DNA from 2 places in the Pseudarthrobacter sp. BIM B-2242 genome. Region 2 is predicted to be linked to the other one. Evidence: predicted binding sites of a transcription regulator. Region 2 holds the regulator's gene; the other holds the start of a gene.

Region 1 (7,572 bases), on a different replicon from region 2:
AGTGCGGGGAGGGGTGCTTCTGTCTTTCCGGAGACCGGACGCGGGTACGCCGTACACATGGGGCGGTATGAGCATCCACATCCGTGACATCGCCAATGACAACATCACTTCCCTGGCCCCGCAGCTGAGCGGCCTCTACATCCAGACCGGGTCCGTGGACCACAACGGGCGTCTGGTCAGTGGGCACCTGCAGGACGCCAAAGTCATGGAGGACGGCCAGCGGATCGCCATCAAACTCACCCGCTACATGAACGGCAAGCACGTGCTGGACAGTGTCGTGGTGCCCGCAGGCAACGACCCCCTCGGCAACCCCTGGTGCACGGCAGTCCATGTCCGGGCAGACAGCGCACTGCTCGCCCAGCTGGACGCCACTGGCACCACTCCAGTCGCGGCCTAGTTCACCCGCTCCGCCAACCCGCCTGCGATCGCCCCTAACTGGGTCGTCACTGAAGGGGCTCTGGTCTGTGAGTCACGGTAGAGACCCACGCAGAACAGTGCATAAGCTAAGGCACGCCGTACGATTTGTGGCGATACATCTCAACATCATGGGGGATCCTTGAAACAAGCACTGGCAATCGTTGCGTCCGTTGGTCTGCTCGCGACCACCGCAGGGTGTTCCTCGGCGCCGAAGACCATCACCGCCCAGGGAGCCATCACCTCATCCACACCCGCGAGCCTGGGCTACCGCGTTGGTGGCCCGTGTAAGGGCATGGGGAACGACTCGATGCAAAAGGGCAAGGAATACAAGATCACTGCCGAGGGCAAGACCCTCGCAATCGGAGAGCTGGACGAGGGAGTCGGCATCCGGGGCGCCGAAGGTGGCGTTGATTGCCAGTTCAAATTCAGCCAAGAAGTTCCGGCAGGCATGAAGTTCTACACCTTGGACCTCGGTGAGTTCCAGGGTCATAAGGAGTTCAGCGAAGCCGAGATTTCCAAGGGGATCACCGTCGACCGGATTGATCTCGACGGACGCCAGTAGTCAAAGGTTCCTAGCCACTACGCTGAGGTCCAACTTCGCGGACTGGACCCGGTCAGGCCGCCTTCACGACCAGCAGCTCGCCCCATTCGGTGGTGTACCGCGGTGACAGCGCCTGGCGCTTCATCCCCCAGTCCGGGGCCTCGACCATGCCGGCGATGCCCAGCCCAATGGATGAGGTTCCGTAGCGGTCCATGACGGCTCCGAGCAGGGCTCCGATGCGCTTCTCCTCGTGAGCGGTGGCGAATGCGGGCAGCTGCGGGGCGGCGCCGGCCGGTGACAGGTCAGTGAGCATAACCCCGGCCCGGGCGTACGGAACGCCGTCGACCAAGCGGCCTTCCAGCGCCCCTGTGGCGGCCCTGGTGAGGATGACCGGGTCTGCGGTGGGTGCCGAGAGTTTCACGGTCGCAGAGGGGAAGGAAGTGGCCGTCGGGTTGAAGTGGGAGGTGCCGGCGAAGCAGGTCATGAGCTTCGCCTGCTGGCTGTCCTTGGCCAGGCGGATCGCCGCCTGCTGCGCGTAGATGGCCATCACCTCATGCATCCTGGCCGTGGTGGTCACCGGCTTCGAGAAGGACCGGGAGAAGATCAGCTGCTGTTTGGTGGCTATCTCAGTCTCGAGCGGGATGCACGGTACCTCGTTGAGCTCCAGGATGGTCCGCTGCATCAGTACCGAGAACCGCTTCCGCATGGCCACCGGATCCGCGGCCTTCAGGTCGGCGATCGTGAAGATTCCTATGCCGTTGAGCCGTTTGCCGAGCCGGCCGGCGATGCCCCAGATCCCGGTGACCGGCACCCTGGACATAATGTGGTCGCGGTGTGCTGCCGGCAGGGTGTCGTAGCTGCAGACTCCGCCGAGGGCGGGGTTCTGTTTGGCGACCCGGTTCACGAATTTGGCAAGGGTCTTGGTCGGTGCGATGCCCACACAGACCGGCAGCCCCACGTGCCTTGCCACCGCGGATTTGATCTCCCGACCGATGGTCTCCAGCTCCTCCGGGGTACCCCGAAGCAGCCCGAAGGCCTCATCCACTGAGTACACTTCGACCTGGTGGGTGTACCTGCTAATCAGCGCCATTACACGACTGGAAAGATCCCCATAGAGCTCGTAGTTCGAGCTGCGGTGGACCAACCCGGTGCGCTTGGCGTCGGCCGCCAGCTTGAACCAGGGGTCCCCGTTTTCGATGCCCAGGGCCTTGGCTTCGTTGGACCTGGCAACCACGCAACCGTCGTTGTTGCTGAGGACTACGACCGGCCGATTTTCCAGCTTCGGGTCGAAGGCACGCTCGCACGAGACATAGAAGCTGTTGACGTCGATCAGAGCCGTCCGCTCCACCCTCCCGTTGTCCAGGTTCTTCATGGAGCGTACCCACAGTGGACGGACAGTAAACTTTCAGGGTTCAACTACTTTTCACCACCTTGGGGGATTCCTTGAAGAAGCTCGTCGCTATTGTCCTGGCCGCATCCGGCCTGCTCGCCATGACCGGTTGCGGCGCCCCGCAGCTGTCCACGTCGGAGACATGCGTGGAGCTTCGAGCGATCACCAAGGGCATGCCCGATGACCCGTCGGACGAGGAGACCAAGGCCGCCCTGGAGGACATGGAGAAGCTGGCTGGCCGCGCCTCGGACACCCTGAAGGGCGTCATCAAGGACGTGGCCTTCGCGAACCTGGAGCGGATGAAGCCGGTCGAGGAGCAGGACGAAGCCGCGATCGACGAGGCGCAGGAGCGCATTGACGCCAAGTCGGAGACCATGGAAGCAGCCTGCGAGGGCGACCTGTAGGCCTGACCGCTAGACATGGTGCAGGCAGCGGGTGACGACGCCCCAGATGGTCAGCTCGGCCAGCTCCGGGACGACGATGTCGGGGTAGTCGGGGTTCTCGGCTGCGAGCCTGACCTGGTGGTGTCCGAGCCGGAGCCGCTTGATGGTCAGCTCGCCGTCGATGATGGCGACGACGACGTTGCCGTCAGCCGGGGTGAGTGACCGGTCTACGACGAGCTCGTCGCCGTCGGAGATGCCGGCGCCGGTCATGGAGTGTCCTGAGACCCGGACCAGGAAGGTGCTGGTCACGTCCTTGATGAGGTGGGCGTTGAGGTCGACCCGGGTCGTCGCGTAGTCCTGGGCCGGGCTCGGGAAGCCGGCCGGAACCGCGATCGGACTGTAGAGGGGGCCGGCCAGGGCTGATTCCAGGACGTCCAGGACGGAGACAACGACGGTACTCATCAGCCACTCCTTTCGAAACTATGTTCTCCACAGGTTTGTCCACATGTGAACATCTCTTCGAATTAAAACTATACGCGGAAGCATGCGTAGAAGCTCCCGCGGGAGCCTTCCGATGACGGAGGTCACCCGTTCCGCACACATTCCCGCCATGACTCAACAACTCACGGTCGGGCAGCTCATCGCCGCCCTTGAAGCCATTCCGGGGAACCCCCTGGTGATCATCGCCGGCTTCGGCGCAGCAGACGCACCGGGCGACCTCTACCGGCACCGGTCCCACATCAACGACGTCGGCATCGAAGTGGTCTACAACCGGATGAACTGGAAGACCGTGGAGCGGTTCACTGCGATCCTGCGCATGCATGCCTCGCAGCCGGTCACCATGTGCAACCCGAACCCGGCCACCCTGGATTCACTGGCGTGGATCCTTCCGCGCGAATCCCCCAGGCCTACGTTCTGGGCGGTGACCGGTGTCCGCTCCTTCTCCGGCCATGCCGTCATCGAAGCCGAGGACGTCGCACCGGTCCAGGGACCTTCCCTCCAGCGAATCAGCGACGAAGAGGTACTGCGCCGCAGCCTCCAACTCGCTCACCCCGGAGAGTCAGCCGATCTGGACCCGCAGACGAAGGCGAACCAGCGGCTGATCCGAAACCTGCCCACAGGCAGGGACAGGACGAGGCTCGAGCTGGAGTCCGCACGGGCCGAGATCCGGAGGTTGCAGGGTGAAATCCCGCTGCTCGAAGCGCAGGCGGCCAGCCTCGACTATCTGCTCGGCATCACGAACACCGCCCCGGAGCCGCTTCCCCGGTAGGGCAGTGCGCGCCCCGGCCGGTGACAGCGGCAGGGTTTCCCGTACACATGGTGGCCATGCTTATCGCCGATCTTCTCTACATGTACGGGCTCTGGCTATTCGCCACCGCCCTGTTCGTCTGGCTGGCCACCATCCTGTACCGGCTCTCCCGGAACACCTTCGGCCCGGTCCCGGAAGCCCCTGCCAGGCCGACGGCAGCAGCCGTTGTGAACCTGCCGCCGCAGCCCACCCGCAAGCCGCGCGTTCCCCTGACCCGCGCTGCGTAGCCGGTGAGTGCGGCCGGGATCTCCGTACACATAGGGCCCATGACAACGACCCTGACCCGTCCCCGCCGCCCTCAAGCCTTGCCCCTGACCGTTGAGACCACCCAGGTCTGGGGTGCGCTCCTGTCCTCCTACTCCGAGGACACCGGCTCCATCTCCGTCTGGTCCACCGAGGACGGCGCGCTCCGCTATGCCGAGCGAGTCCTTGACGCCCAGCCCGGGATCGAATTCGAGCTGATGACCTGCACAGGCAATGGCCCCTGGCGCTCTGTCGCCGACGGACTGGGTATCCGCGAAACGATCGCCCGCCGCTGGTCAGCATGAAACGGAACGCCGTCGGCATCGCCCTGCTTTTCGTGACCGTGCTGACCGGATGTGCCGGACCAGTCGGGGCCTCCCAGGAGCCGGCCACTCCCCCAGCAGAAGAAGCCAGCATCCCTCTGAGGGACGACGTCACTGCGTACATCACCAAGGAACGGGTCGAGGGCACCGAACTGCTCTGCCGCACCCAGGGCAACTACGGCTCCACCTCCTGCAACTGGGAGCTATGGAACAAGACCCGGGAGGTCCAGAAGTGAGCGGAACCGACCGGGACCGCCGCGGCCGGCCGCACTCGAACAAGCTCTGCCCCGAGTCCGCCAACGGCGGCTGCATCTACTGCCGCACCGGGGACCAGAAGCCATCACTCCGGCGCCGCGCCCGCCGCGCCGGGAAGCGACTCACCCGCTCAGAGGACCGCAGTTGACCTACGACAAACTGCTGGTCGCCACCAGCCCCGCCTGGGTGGCCGAAGACCTGCGGGCCGCCGGCACCATCGAGGTCGGACACACCATCGGCCTGGACGCCCCGGCACTGGATGGAAGCACCGCGCTCTGGTGCTCCTGGACCTGGGCAATGCGCCTGGCCAGGACCGGAATCCAGCACCCCTTCCTCTCCCCCGGACCCGACTGGCTGACCCGGGTCCCGGAAGAGTTCCTGCGCCGGAAGGTGTGGGCCGGCCGCGTGGGCGACATGCCGTACCAGGGCATCGAGCCGACGTTCTACAAGCTGGCTGAGCACAAGCACTCGGGCATCCCGGCAGGGCTTCACATCGGCCGCGGACACTTTCAGCGCCTGGTCGGCAGAACGTTCGACTTCGCCCCCGACTACCAGGACCTGCACTATGTCGGCTCCGAACGGATGGCCTACGCCCGGGAGTACCGCTGCTTCATCACCCACGGGAAGGTCACCGCCTCGTCCTTCTACCTGTCCACCGTCCCGGGCATCCACGGCACCGACGTCACCATCACCTGGGACGCCTTCGAGCCGGACCGCTGCCCTGAATCTTCGGCAGCAGCCGCGTTCGCCGAAGAGGTTGTGGAGGTTATGGGTGCGGACCAGCCGCCCGGCTATGTGCTGGACGTCGGCGAGGACACCCAGGGTAACTGGTCAGTGATCGAGGCCAACGCCGCGTGGAGCAGCAACATCTACCACGCAGCCCCGGCCACCGGTGTCGTCGAATCCATCCTGGCCAGCCAGGAACCAGGCCACCCGGAATGGGACTGGGCGCCGGACACCCTGTTCCTGAACCGTGCCCGGCCTCTGCCTTCGCGGTGAACCGCGCGCCGGCTGTCGGGAAGCTACGGAAAGTGCTCCGCACACATTAACTTTGGAACTGCACGACATACCTGCACGTCAGGAGCGTGCAACCAGCTAGGTTGGGGGCTTCCGCTGGGGCAGCCCCTTCTGTCGAACTCACATTGGGGGACCCTTGAACATTCCGCGCAACAGAGCGCTTGCACTTTCCGGTCTGCTGGCCGTCCTGGCCCTGACGGTCTCGGGCTGCCAGGTGGCGCCGAATCCGAATCCAGTCGGTGCACAGGCGCCAGCACCTACGTCCGCGGCTAAAGTGCCCGCCTCAAGCCTGGATCCGGCGACCGTCGAACTCGGGGAACTCTGGGTCAACAAGCTTGGCAATGACCCGGCACTCGCCACTTCAGCCGCAGAGGTCGGGAACAAGGTTCTCAACATTGTGTTCGACCAGTTCCCGCAGTACACCGTGGGAGGCTTCACCCCGACGCAGGCCGACTTCGACCAGGTTATTGCTGCCGCCAAACCCATTATGACGCCCGACGCCATCCAAACCCTGGAATCGGACTGGGCGAGCAAGAAGAGCATCCCTACCCTGACGAGCGGCCGCACGGACAGGGACGGGAACTTCAGCCAGACCTACGTCACGGAGGCCGGGGAGAGCTGCACCGATTCAGACCAGCCATATGAGGTGAAGCCGGTCCACAATGTTCTCCTCACACTTACCGATGAGAACCAGATCGAAGTCCCATCCTTCATGTCCAACGTCAGCGTCAGGTCCCACTGCAAAGAGGGTGGCATGCTCCAGGGACAGATGCAGTTGTGGTTCACCCTTGTACAGGAAAACGGCACCTGGCTCGTGAGCCGGGCGCCTCAGGTCAAGCCGGCCGCGCCTTTCGAGATGGTGACCGAGGCTAACCGGCTGGAGTGGTAAACAGGGATCTCCGCACACATTAGGTTGGACAGGGACACCTGTCATTCACTCGACCAGGATGGGGAACACTATGAGCAGCGACACCACTGAAGCCGGAGAAGTCATCGGCAACGACATCGTCAGCCTGACCTGCGTCTGCGGCAACGCCGCCGACGGTGAGGGCATGATCGCCGCCAACGCGGACGGCTTCCCGGTCTACATCGAGGAAGGCGAGGTCCCCGAGGGCCTGGCTGAATGGCCCGAGGACGACGACATCCACACCCTCTGCCCCTCCTGCGGCCGCCTCTACCGCAACGCCGACATTGAGCGCGACGGAGAAGCACCGGTCATCGACACCCTGGACGTCGAGAAAGGCCCAATCGCCGAGGCCATCAAGATCCACTGGTCCCTCGGGTAGGCGTCCAGGAGAAGGCCACCTCAGCTGATCGAAGCCAGGAGCCCTTCCAAAAACAGAGCGACAGGGCCATGATCGTTGAGCATGGACGAAAAGGTATTCCTGGCTGCCGCTACGACCAATGTGTCGCTCACTGCAGAGCAGTTGGAGGCACTGGACGAGCATGGGTGGAAGGCAGTGCACAACCCAGAAGAAGACTCCCCTGGGAGCCTGCTTTTACGACAAGTCCAAAGCGAAGACGACGCTGTCGTCCAGTTTGCTGATTTGATTCAAGACGTACGGCTGTCACACCTACTCGGCATCGCAACGACACCCTATCTTGAAAATCCCCTGCAAGCTTCGGATCAAAGACCATCTCCCATACAAGCTACGGCCTATCTGGACGACCCCTTAAATGCTGACGCCACAATT
Region 2 (7,572 bases):
CACCACCCACCGCCAATCCGCACTATTCTGAAAATGCCGAATCTTCAAAGGAGAACATGACCAGTCAGCCCAACACCGGTTCCGATCCAGCAGCCCAGGACATGAGTCCCGAGGAAATCCAGGCTGTCATCGACCGGATTCTCGCCAAAGACGTCCCGGCCAGGAACGTCACCGCCGCAGACGGCGACCGGGCCGTGTTTGGCAGGGCCCAGGCCATTTCCGGCCAGGACGATGAACACACAAGCTACGACGGCGACCAGCAGGACCTGGAGGAACGCCGGGCGCTGCGCCGCGTGGCAGGCCTGTCCACGGAACTCGAAGACGTCACTGAAGTCGAATACCGTCAGTTGCGGCTCGAACGCGTTGTCCTCGCCGGGCTGTGGTCCGAAGGCACACTGGCAGACGCCGAAAACTCCCTGCGCGAACTTGCCGCCCTCGCCGAGACTGCTGGTTCGGAGGTCCTCGACGGCATGGTGCAGCGCCGTGCCAAACCTGACCCCGGCACGTTCCTGGGCTCCGGAAAGGCCCTCGAACTCAAGGAAATTGTGATGGCCACGGGCGCGGACACCGTAGTGGTTGATGCCGAACTGGCACCGTCCCAGCGCCGTGCACTCGAGGACATCGTCAAGGTCAAGGTCATCGACCGGACGGCCCTGATCCTTGACATCTTTGCCCAGCACGCCAAGAGCCGCGAGGGCAAGGCCCAGGTGGAACTGGCACAGCTCGAATACCTCCTGCCACGCCTGCGTGGCTGGGGTGAGTCGATGTCCCGCCAGGCCGGTGGCCAAGTGGGTGGTGCCGGTGCAGGCATGGGTTCGCGCGGGCCCGGTGAGACGAAGATCGAACTGGACCGCCGCCGGATCCGCACCCGCATGGCCAAGCTCCGGCGGGAGATCGCCGCGATGAAGCCGGCACGGGAAACGAAACGGGCCAACCGCCGTCGTAATTCAGTTCCCTCGGTGGCGATCGCCGGATACACCAACGCCGGTAAGTCCTCCCTGCTGAACAGGCTCACCGACGCCGGTGTGCTGGTGGAGAACGCGCTCTTCGCCACCCTGGATCCCACCGTGCGCAAGGCCGAGACCTCAGACGGCCTCGGCTACACGCTGGCCGATACCGTGGGTTTCGTGCGGTCGCTGCCCACCCAGCTGGTGGAAGCTTTCCGTTCAACTCTGGAGGAGGTGGCGGACGCTGACCTGATCCTCCACGTGGTGGACGCCTCCCACCCGGACCCCGAGGGCCAGATCGCCGCTGTCCGCAAGGTCTTCAGCGAGGTGGACGCCCGCAAAGTCCCCGAGATCATCGTGCTCAACAAGGCTGACGCCGCAGATCCGTTTGTGGTGGAGCGCCTCAAGCAGCGCGAGCCACGCCACGTGGTGGTATCGGCCCGGACCGGCCAGGGGATCGCCGAGCTGCTCAAGGCCATCAGCGACGGGATTCCGCGGCCCGGCGTCAAACTGGAGCTTCTCATCCCCTACGACCGTGGCGACCTCATCAGCAAACTGCATGAGACCGACGCCGAGATCATCAGCCTGGATCATGGCGAGGACGGTACCCGGGCGGTGGTGATGGTCCGGGAGGGCCTCGCGGCTGAACTGGAATCCTTCGTCAGTAATGACTGATTTGGTGGCAGGGGAGATCTCCGAGGCGGCCGGCGAGCAGTTCGTCATCGAATTGCTCGACCGGGCCGTCGAGGGGATGGGCGGCCAAAGCCGCGCCGGCCAGCATGAGATGGCCCGGCAAGTAACAAAAGCCATCGAAACCGGGGACCACCTCCTTGTCCAGGCCGGTACCGGCACGGGCAAGTCCCTTGCGTACCTCATTCCGCTGATTGCCCACTCGCTGGTGAGCGATAAGCCAACGCTTGTTTCCACGGCAACGCTTGCTCTTCAGACCCAGATTGTGGGCCGGGACCTTCCCCGGCTGCTGAAGACCATCACTCCTGCCCTGGACCGCCCCGTCAAGGTGGCCCTGGTCAAGGGCCGTTCCAACTACGTGTGCCGGCACAAGCTCGAAGGCGGGTTCCCGTCAGAAGAGCCCGCGGAGGGCCAGCTGTTCTCTCTGGGCGAGGACACCAGCGTTCCGCACTTCGCCGCTGCCATGGGAGGGCCGTCGTCGCAACTGGGGAAGGAAGTAGTGCGCCTGCGCGAGTGGGCGGAAAAAACGGCTACGGGGGACCGCGACGAACTCCTTCCCGGCGTCACGGACCGCGCTTGGCGGCAGGTTTCCGTCACCTCGATGGAATGCCTCGGCGCGCAGAAGTGCCCCATGGCCGCCGAATGCTTCAGTGAACTGGCACGCCATGACGCGGCCGAGGCCGACGTTGTGGTCACCAACCACGCCATGCTGGCCGTCAGCGCGTTCGAAGGCCTGGCCGTCCTGCCCGAATACGACGTTGTGGTGGTGGATGAGGCCCACGAACTCCAGGACCGGGTCACCGGTGCCGTTTCCGGCCAGCTCTCCGTAGCGATGATCCTCGCCGCGGCATCCGGGGCGAGGAAACACACCGCCATTACCGTTGACGCCCTCAATTCAGCCGCCGCCAACCTCGAACTCGCACTGGCAGGAGTCCCGAACGGGCTCCTGCCCAACGGGCTCAATGACGAACAGCTCGACTGCGTGGACCAGCTGCGGGAAGCCTGCAGGGCTGCCCTGTCAGACTCCAAGGGTGACGGCAGCCAAACGGCCGACGGCGGACGGCAGCTCGCCCGCTCGCGGCTGATGCTGATCCTGGAACTGTGTGAACGGCTCATCGTGGCCCGCGAGAACCGCGAAGTCGTGTGGTTTTCCCGCGCCAGTTCCTTCGACCCGCAGCAGGGCTACTCGCAGCCTGACGAGACAGCTCCGGCGTTGATCAACATCGCGCCGCTCAGCGTCGCCGGCAAATTGCGTGAAGGGCTCTTCGCCGGCCACACCGTGGTCCTGACCTCGGCAACCCTGGCCATCGGCTCGGCGTTCGAACCTGCTGCCGGCGGCCTGGGGCTGGTAGGGGAGGGCGCGCCGAGCTGGACCGGTATCGACGTCGGCTCGCCATTCGACTATCCGAAGCAGGGAATCCTCTACGTGGCCGGGCATCTGCCCAAGCCGGGGCGCGGTGTGTCACCCGAATCCCTGGACGAACTGGAGGCGCTGATCCGGGCGTCAGGGGGAGGCGCGCTGTGTCTCTTTTCCTCACGCCGTGCAGCCGAAGAAGCTGCCGAGGCGATGCGGCCACGGCTGGGGCTCAGCATCCTCTGCCAGGGCGACTCGACCATGACCGCGCTCGTCAAGCAATTCGCTGACGAGCCCGACACCTGCCTGTTCGGCACCATGTCCCTGTGGCAGGGGGTCGATGTTCCCGGCGGGTCCTGCCGGCTGGTGGTGATCGACCGCATTCCGTTCCCGCGGCCGGATGATCCGCTGATGACTGCCCGCTCCCGCGCCGTTGCCCAGGCCGGTGGAAACGGCTTCATGGCCGTGTCCGCCACGCACGCGGCCATCCGCCTGGCCCAGGGTGCAGGGCGGCTGATCCGCTCGACGGGGGACAGAGGCGTGGTGGCTGTCCTCGATTCACGGCTGGCCACGGAGCGCTATGCCGGCTTCCTCCGCGCAGCGTTGCCGCCGTTCTGGCCGACGACTGACCGCAAGACAGCGTTTGCGGCACTCGAAAGGCTGGCCGGAAAAGGCGCCTGACCCCGTTGTGGCAGGGCCCGGACGACATCGTCCGGGCCCTGCCACAAACCCACCACGCGGCCGGGTTCTACAGCGACCGGAGGACCGACACGACCTTGCCCATGATGGTGGCATGGTCGCCCAGGATCGGCTCGTACCGGGTGTTCTGCGGCAGCAGCCACGTGTGGCCATCCCGCTGCCGGAACGTCTTCACGGTGGCTTCGTCATCCAGCAGGGCTGCAACGATGTCCCCGTTGGCGGCGTCTGCCTGCCGGCGCACCACAACCCAGTCGCCGTCGCAGATGGCAGCATCCACCATGGAGTCGCCGGCAACACGGAGCATAAACAGCTCGCCCTGCCCGACGAGCTGGCGGGGGAGTGGCATAACGTCTTCAACCACCTGATCGGCGAGGATCGGTCCACCCGCCGCGATCCGGCCCACCAGCGGCACCATGGCGGTGTCCATGGCGGTGGGGAGGTCTGTGACCGTTCCACCGATGCCGTGCAGTACTGCCGGGTTGGCTGAGCCGCCGGTTTTGGCCGAGCCGCCGTCAAGTGTTAGGGGCATGAGGACTTCCATGGCGCGCGGCCGCTTAGGGTCGCGGCGGAGGTAGCCCAACTTTTCGAGCTGGGAAAGCTGGTGCGTGACGCTGGAAAGGCTTGCCAGCCCCACGGTGTCGCCAATTTCCCGCATGGACGGTGGATAGCCGTTGTCATTGACTGAGCGCTGGATGGTCTCCAGGATCTTCTTCTGGCGGGCGGTGAGCCCCTTGGGGGTCCTTTGGGACGGGCGGCCCTGCGGCGTCGCCTTGCCCTCCGCGGCTGGTGCTGCCATGTTCGCCAATGCCTTTCGGTTCCCCGGTTCCGCCCTGGCCGCTGGTGCCTTCGAACGCCCGGGCTGATTGATTGTCAGACCCTGCTGATCAACTACAGAAGTGGTTGTTCTTTGATCCAAACGTAGGCCAGCCACATTGCTTTTTCAAACATTTGTTCTAGCGAGTCTCGACAATATTCGTTCATAAGTGCTAAAAATGGAGAAGCAAAGTTCGAACATGTGTTCTATTAGTTGCTTTCGGATTCGAATATCCGAGTCCTTAGCCGGCCAAGGCCGGAACAGGCAGCAACGTACAGGGCGCACCGGGCAGCACAGTATGGTCCAGGAGGGCTCATCTCATGTCAGCTATATCTGCTTCGCAGGACACCCGTCCGCAGTTCGTTTCAGTCCAGCACCTCACCTCGCGGCTCGAGTCGGCGCAGGCGCCCGACCCCGTGGCACCGAACGCCCGGAGCGCGCGCCGGAACGGTCCGTCCCTGACATCCGCTACGTCCGTGCAGCGGAAAGAATCCCTGCCGCCTCTCCGGCTCACCCGCCGTGGCCGCATCGTGCTCATTGGCATCCCGCTGGTGGTTCTTGCTGCGCTCCTGCTCTCGCTGGCCGGGTTCCTCACCTCTCCGGCGAAGGCGGCCGATTCCGCCGCCGGCCTCTCCGTCACCCCTACGGTGACGGTGACAGTCCAGGCAGGGCAGTCGCTGTGGGCCATCGCGGGCGCTGCTGCACCCGGGCGTGATCCGCGCGACGTCATCGCGGACATCGTGCAGCTGAACAACCTCACTGCCGGCGGCGTGGTGCCGGGCCAGCAGCTCTTCGTCCCCACTCAGTAGGCGCAGCACCACAGAAGGTCTGCCGGAGGTCCCTGCCGCAGCCGGCGGATGCCGTCACATTTTCCGGGCGTACCGTTCGGAACTAAACTGTTCAGGTGAATGACCAGCTAGAGCGCCTGAACCGACTTCCCCTCCGGACCAACCTCCGCGGGCTGACCCCGTACGGTGCTCCGCAGCTGGATGTCCCCATCCTGCTGAACGTCAATGAAAATACCCACGGCGTCCCGGCGGATGTGCAGGCCGCCATCAGCGCGGCCGTCGCGGAAGCGGCGGCAGGTCTCAACCGCTACCCGGACCGTGAGTTCACCGATCTCCGGGAAGCGCTGGCCGAATACCTTGGCCACGGGCTCGATGCCACCAACATCTGGGCAGCGAACGGATCAAACGAGGTACTCCAGCAGATCCTGCAGGCGTTTGGCGGTCCCGGCCGCAAGGCCCTGGGTTTCCCGCCCACGTATTCCATGTACCCGCTGCTGGCCAGCGGCACCGACACCGAGTACATCGTGGGGAAGCGGGCCGAGGATTACGGGCTCAGTGCCGAATCGGCGGCTTTGCAGGTCAAGGAACTCCAGCCCAACATCGTTTTCCTGTGTTCGCCCAACAACCCCACGGGTACCGGCCTCGGCCTGGACGTTGTGGAAGCGGTTTACGCTGCCGGCGAAGCCAGCCAGACCATCGTCATCGTCGACGAGGCGTACCACGAGTTTGCCCACGACGGCACGCCCAGCGCCCTGACCCTGCTCCCCGGCCGGGAACGACTGATTGTTTCCCGCACCATGAGCAAGGCCTTCGCCCTCGCCGGTGCGCGCCTTGGCTACATGGCAGCCGCGCCCGAGGTCACGGACTCCCTTCGCCTGGTCCGGCTGCCGTACCACCTCTCCGCCATCACGCAAGCGACGGCCCTCGCCGCACTTCAGCACCGGACTGCCCTGATGGCAGACGTCCGCGACATCAAGGAACAGCGGGACCGCATCGTCACGGAGCTGACCCGCATGGGCCTCAAGCCCGCGGCTTCCGACTCCAACTATGTCTTCTTCGGAGGGCTCGATAACCCGCACGATGTCTGGCAGCAGTTGCTTGACGCCGGGGTGCTGATCCGGGACGTCGGGATCCCCGGGCACCTGCGCGTCACGGCGGGAACTGAGACGGAGACCACAGCGTTCCTGACCTCCCTGAAGGGCATCCTGGCCCGCCAGGCCAAGCTCCCAGCCTAAACTTGAAGTACCGGCGCCCCGCGCGCCCCACCACTCCTGCGCTTAAAGGACATATGACCATGAGTTTCACCGGATCGAACACTGCCCAGTCCCGGACTGCCCGCATGGAGCGGGCCACCAGTGAATCGTCAGTGCTCGTGGAGATCAACCTCGACGGCACGGGCGTCTCGGACATCGACACCTCCGTCCCGTTCTACGACCACATGCTCACGGCGCTGTGCAAGCACTCGCTCATTGACATGACGGTCAAGGCTACCGGTGACATCCACATCGACGTCCACCACACGGTGGAGGACGTCGCCATCACCCTCGGTGAAGTCCTGCGCACGGCGCTGGGCAACAAGGCCGGCATCCGCAGGTTCGGCGAGGCCACCGTCCCCCTCGACGAAGCACTCGCCCACGCTGTTGTGGACGTCTCGGGGCGCCCCTACCTGGTGCACGGCGGCGAGCCCGCCGGCCAGGAGTACCACCTGATCGGCGGCCACTTCACGGGATCGCTGACCCGGCACGTCTTCGAGGCCATCACCCTGCACGCCGGCATCTGCCTGCACATGAACGTCATCGCGGGCCGGGACCCCCACCACATCGTCGAGGCCCAGTTCAAGGCCTTCGCCCGCGCCCTGCGCGCCGCCGTCGAACCCGACCCCCGCGTGGAGGGAATCCCCTCCACCAAGGGTGCCCTGTGACCGGCCAGATCCTCCGGGACGGTGCCGTGATCGATCCGGCTACCGGCAAGAAGCCCGTCTCGCCCGAAGGCAAACCCACAGTGACCGTCCTCGATTACGGGTCAGGCAATGTCCGCTCGGCCGTGCGGGCCCTCGAACGGGCCGGAGCCGAGGTTCTCCTCAGCTCCAAAGCCGAGGACGTGCTCAACGCTGACGGCCTCGTGGTGCCCGGTGTCGGTGCTTTCGAAACGGTGATGCGCGAGCTCAAGGCTGTGGACGGAATCCGGCTGATCGGCAGGCGCGTGGCCGGCGGCCGGCCCGTCCTGGCCATCTGCGTGGGCCTGCAGGTGATGTTCGAGGCCGGCGTCGAGCACGGAACG

The links. The regulator LexA, encoded in region 2, represses DNA repair genes until DNA is damaged. The targets are predictions, from matches to a motif close to TCGAACANNTGTTCGA.
Region 1: a site for LexA is predicted at 3,239-3,254, ahead of IDT60_RS20710 (LexA family transcriptional regulator). Genes of this name have one in related genera too.

The regions. Positions count from the first base shown of each region.
Region 1 covers NZ_CP061722.1:84,839-92,410, forward strand. The annotation lists gene IDT60_RS20690 (hypothetical protein) at 68-397, shown strand; gene IDT60_RS20695 (hypothetical protein) at 557-979, shown strand; gene IDT60_RS20700 (Y-family DNA polymerase) at 1,032-2,330, opposite strand; gene IDT60_RS20705 (hypothetical protein) at 2,402-2,752, shown strand; gene IDT60_RS20710 (LexA family transcriptional regulator) at 2,762-3,193, opposite strand; gene IDT60_RS20715 (hypothetical protein) at 3,342-4,001, shown strand; gene IDT60_RS20720 (hypothetical protein) at 4,058-4,267, shown strand; gene IDT60_RS20725 (hypothetical protein) at 4,307-4,588, shown strand; gene IDT60_RS20730 (hypothetical protein) at 4,585-4,842, shown strand; gene IDT60_RS20735 (hypothetical protein) at 4,839-5,009, shown strand; gene IDT60_RS20740 (ATP-grasp domain-containing protein) at 5,006-5,860, shown strand; gene IDT60_RS20745 (hypothetical protein) at 6,153-6,767, shown strand; gene IDT60_RS20750 (hypothetical protein) at 6,838-7,164, shown strand; gene IDT60_RS20755 (hypothetical protein) at 7,246-7,572, shown strand, end outside.
Region 2 covers NZ_CP061721.1:1,478,747-1,486,318, forward strand. The annotation lists gene hflX (GTPase HflX) at 57-1,622, shown strand; gene IDT60_RS06820 (ATP-dependent DNA helicase) at 1,615-3,672, shown strand; gene lexA (transcriptional repressor LexA) at 3,740-4,486, opposite strand; gene IDT60_RS06830 (LysM peptidoglycan-binding domain-containing protein) at 4,963-5,313, shown strand; gene IDT60_RS06835 (histidinol-phosphate transaminase) at 5,409-6,527, shown strand; gene hisB (imidazoleglycerol-phosphate dehydratase HisB) at 6,587-7,213, shown strand; gene hisH (imidazole glycerol phosphate synthase subunit HisH) at 7,210-7,572, shown strand, end outside.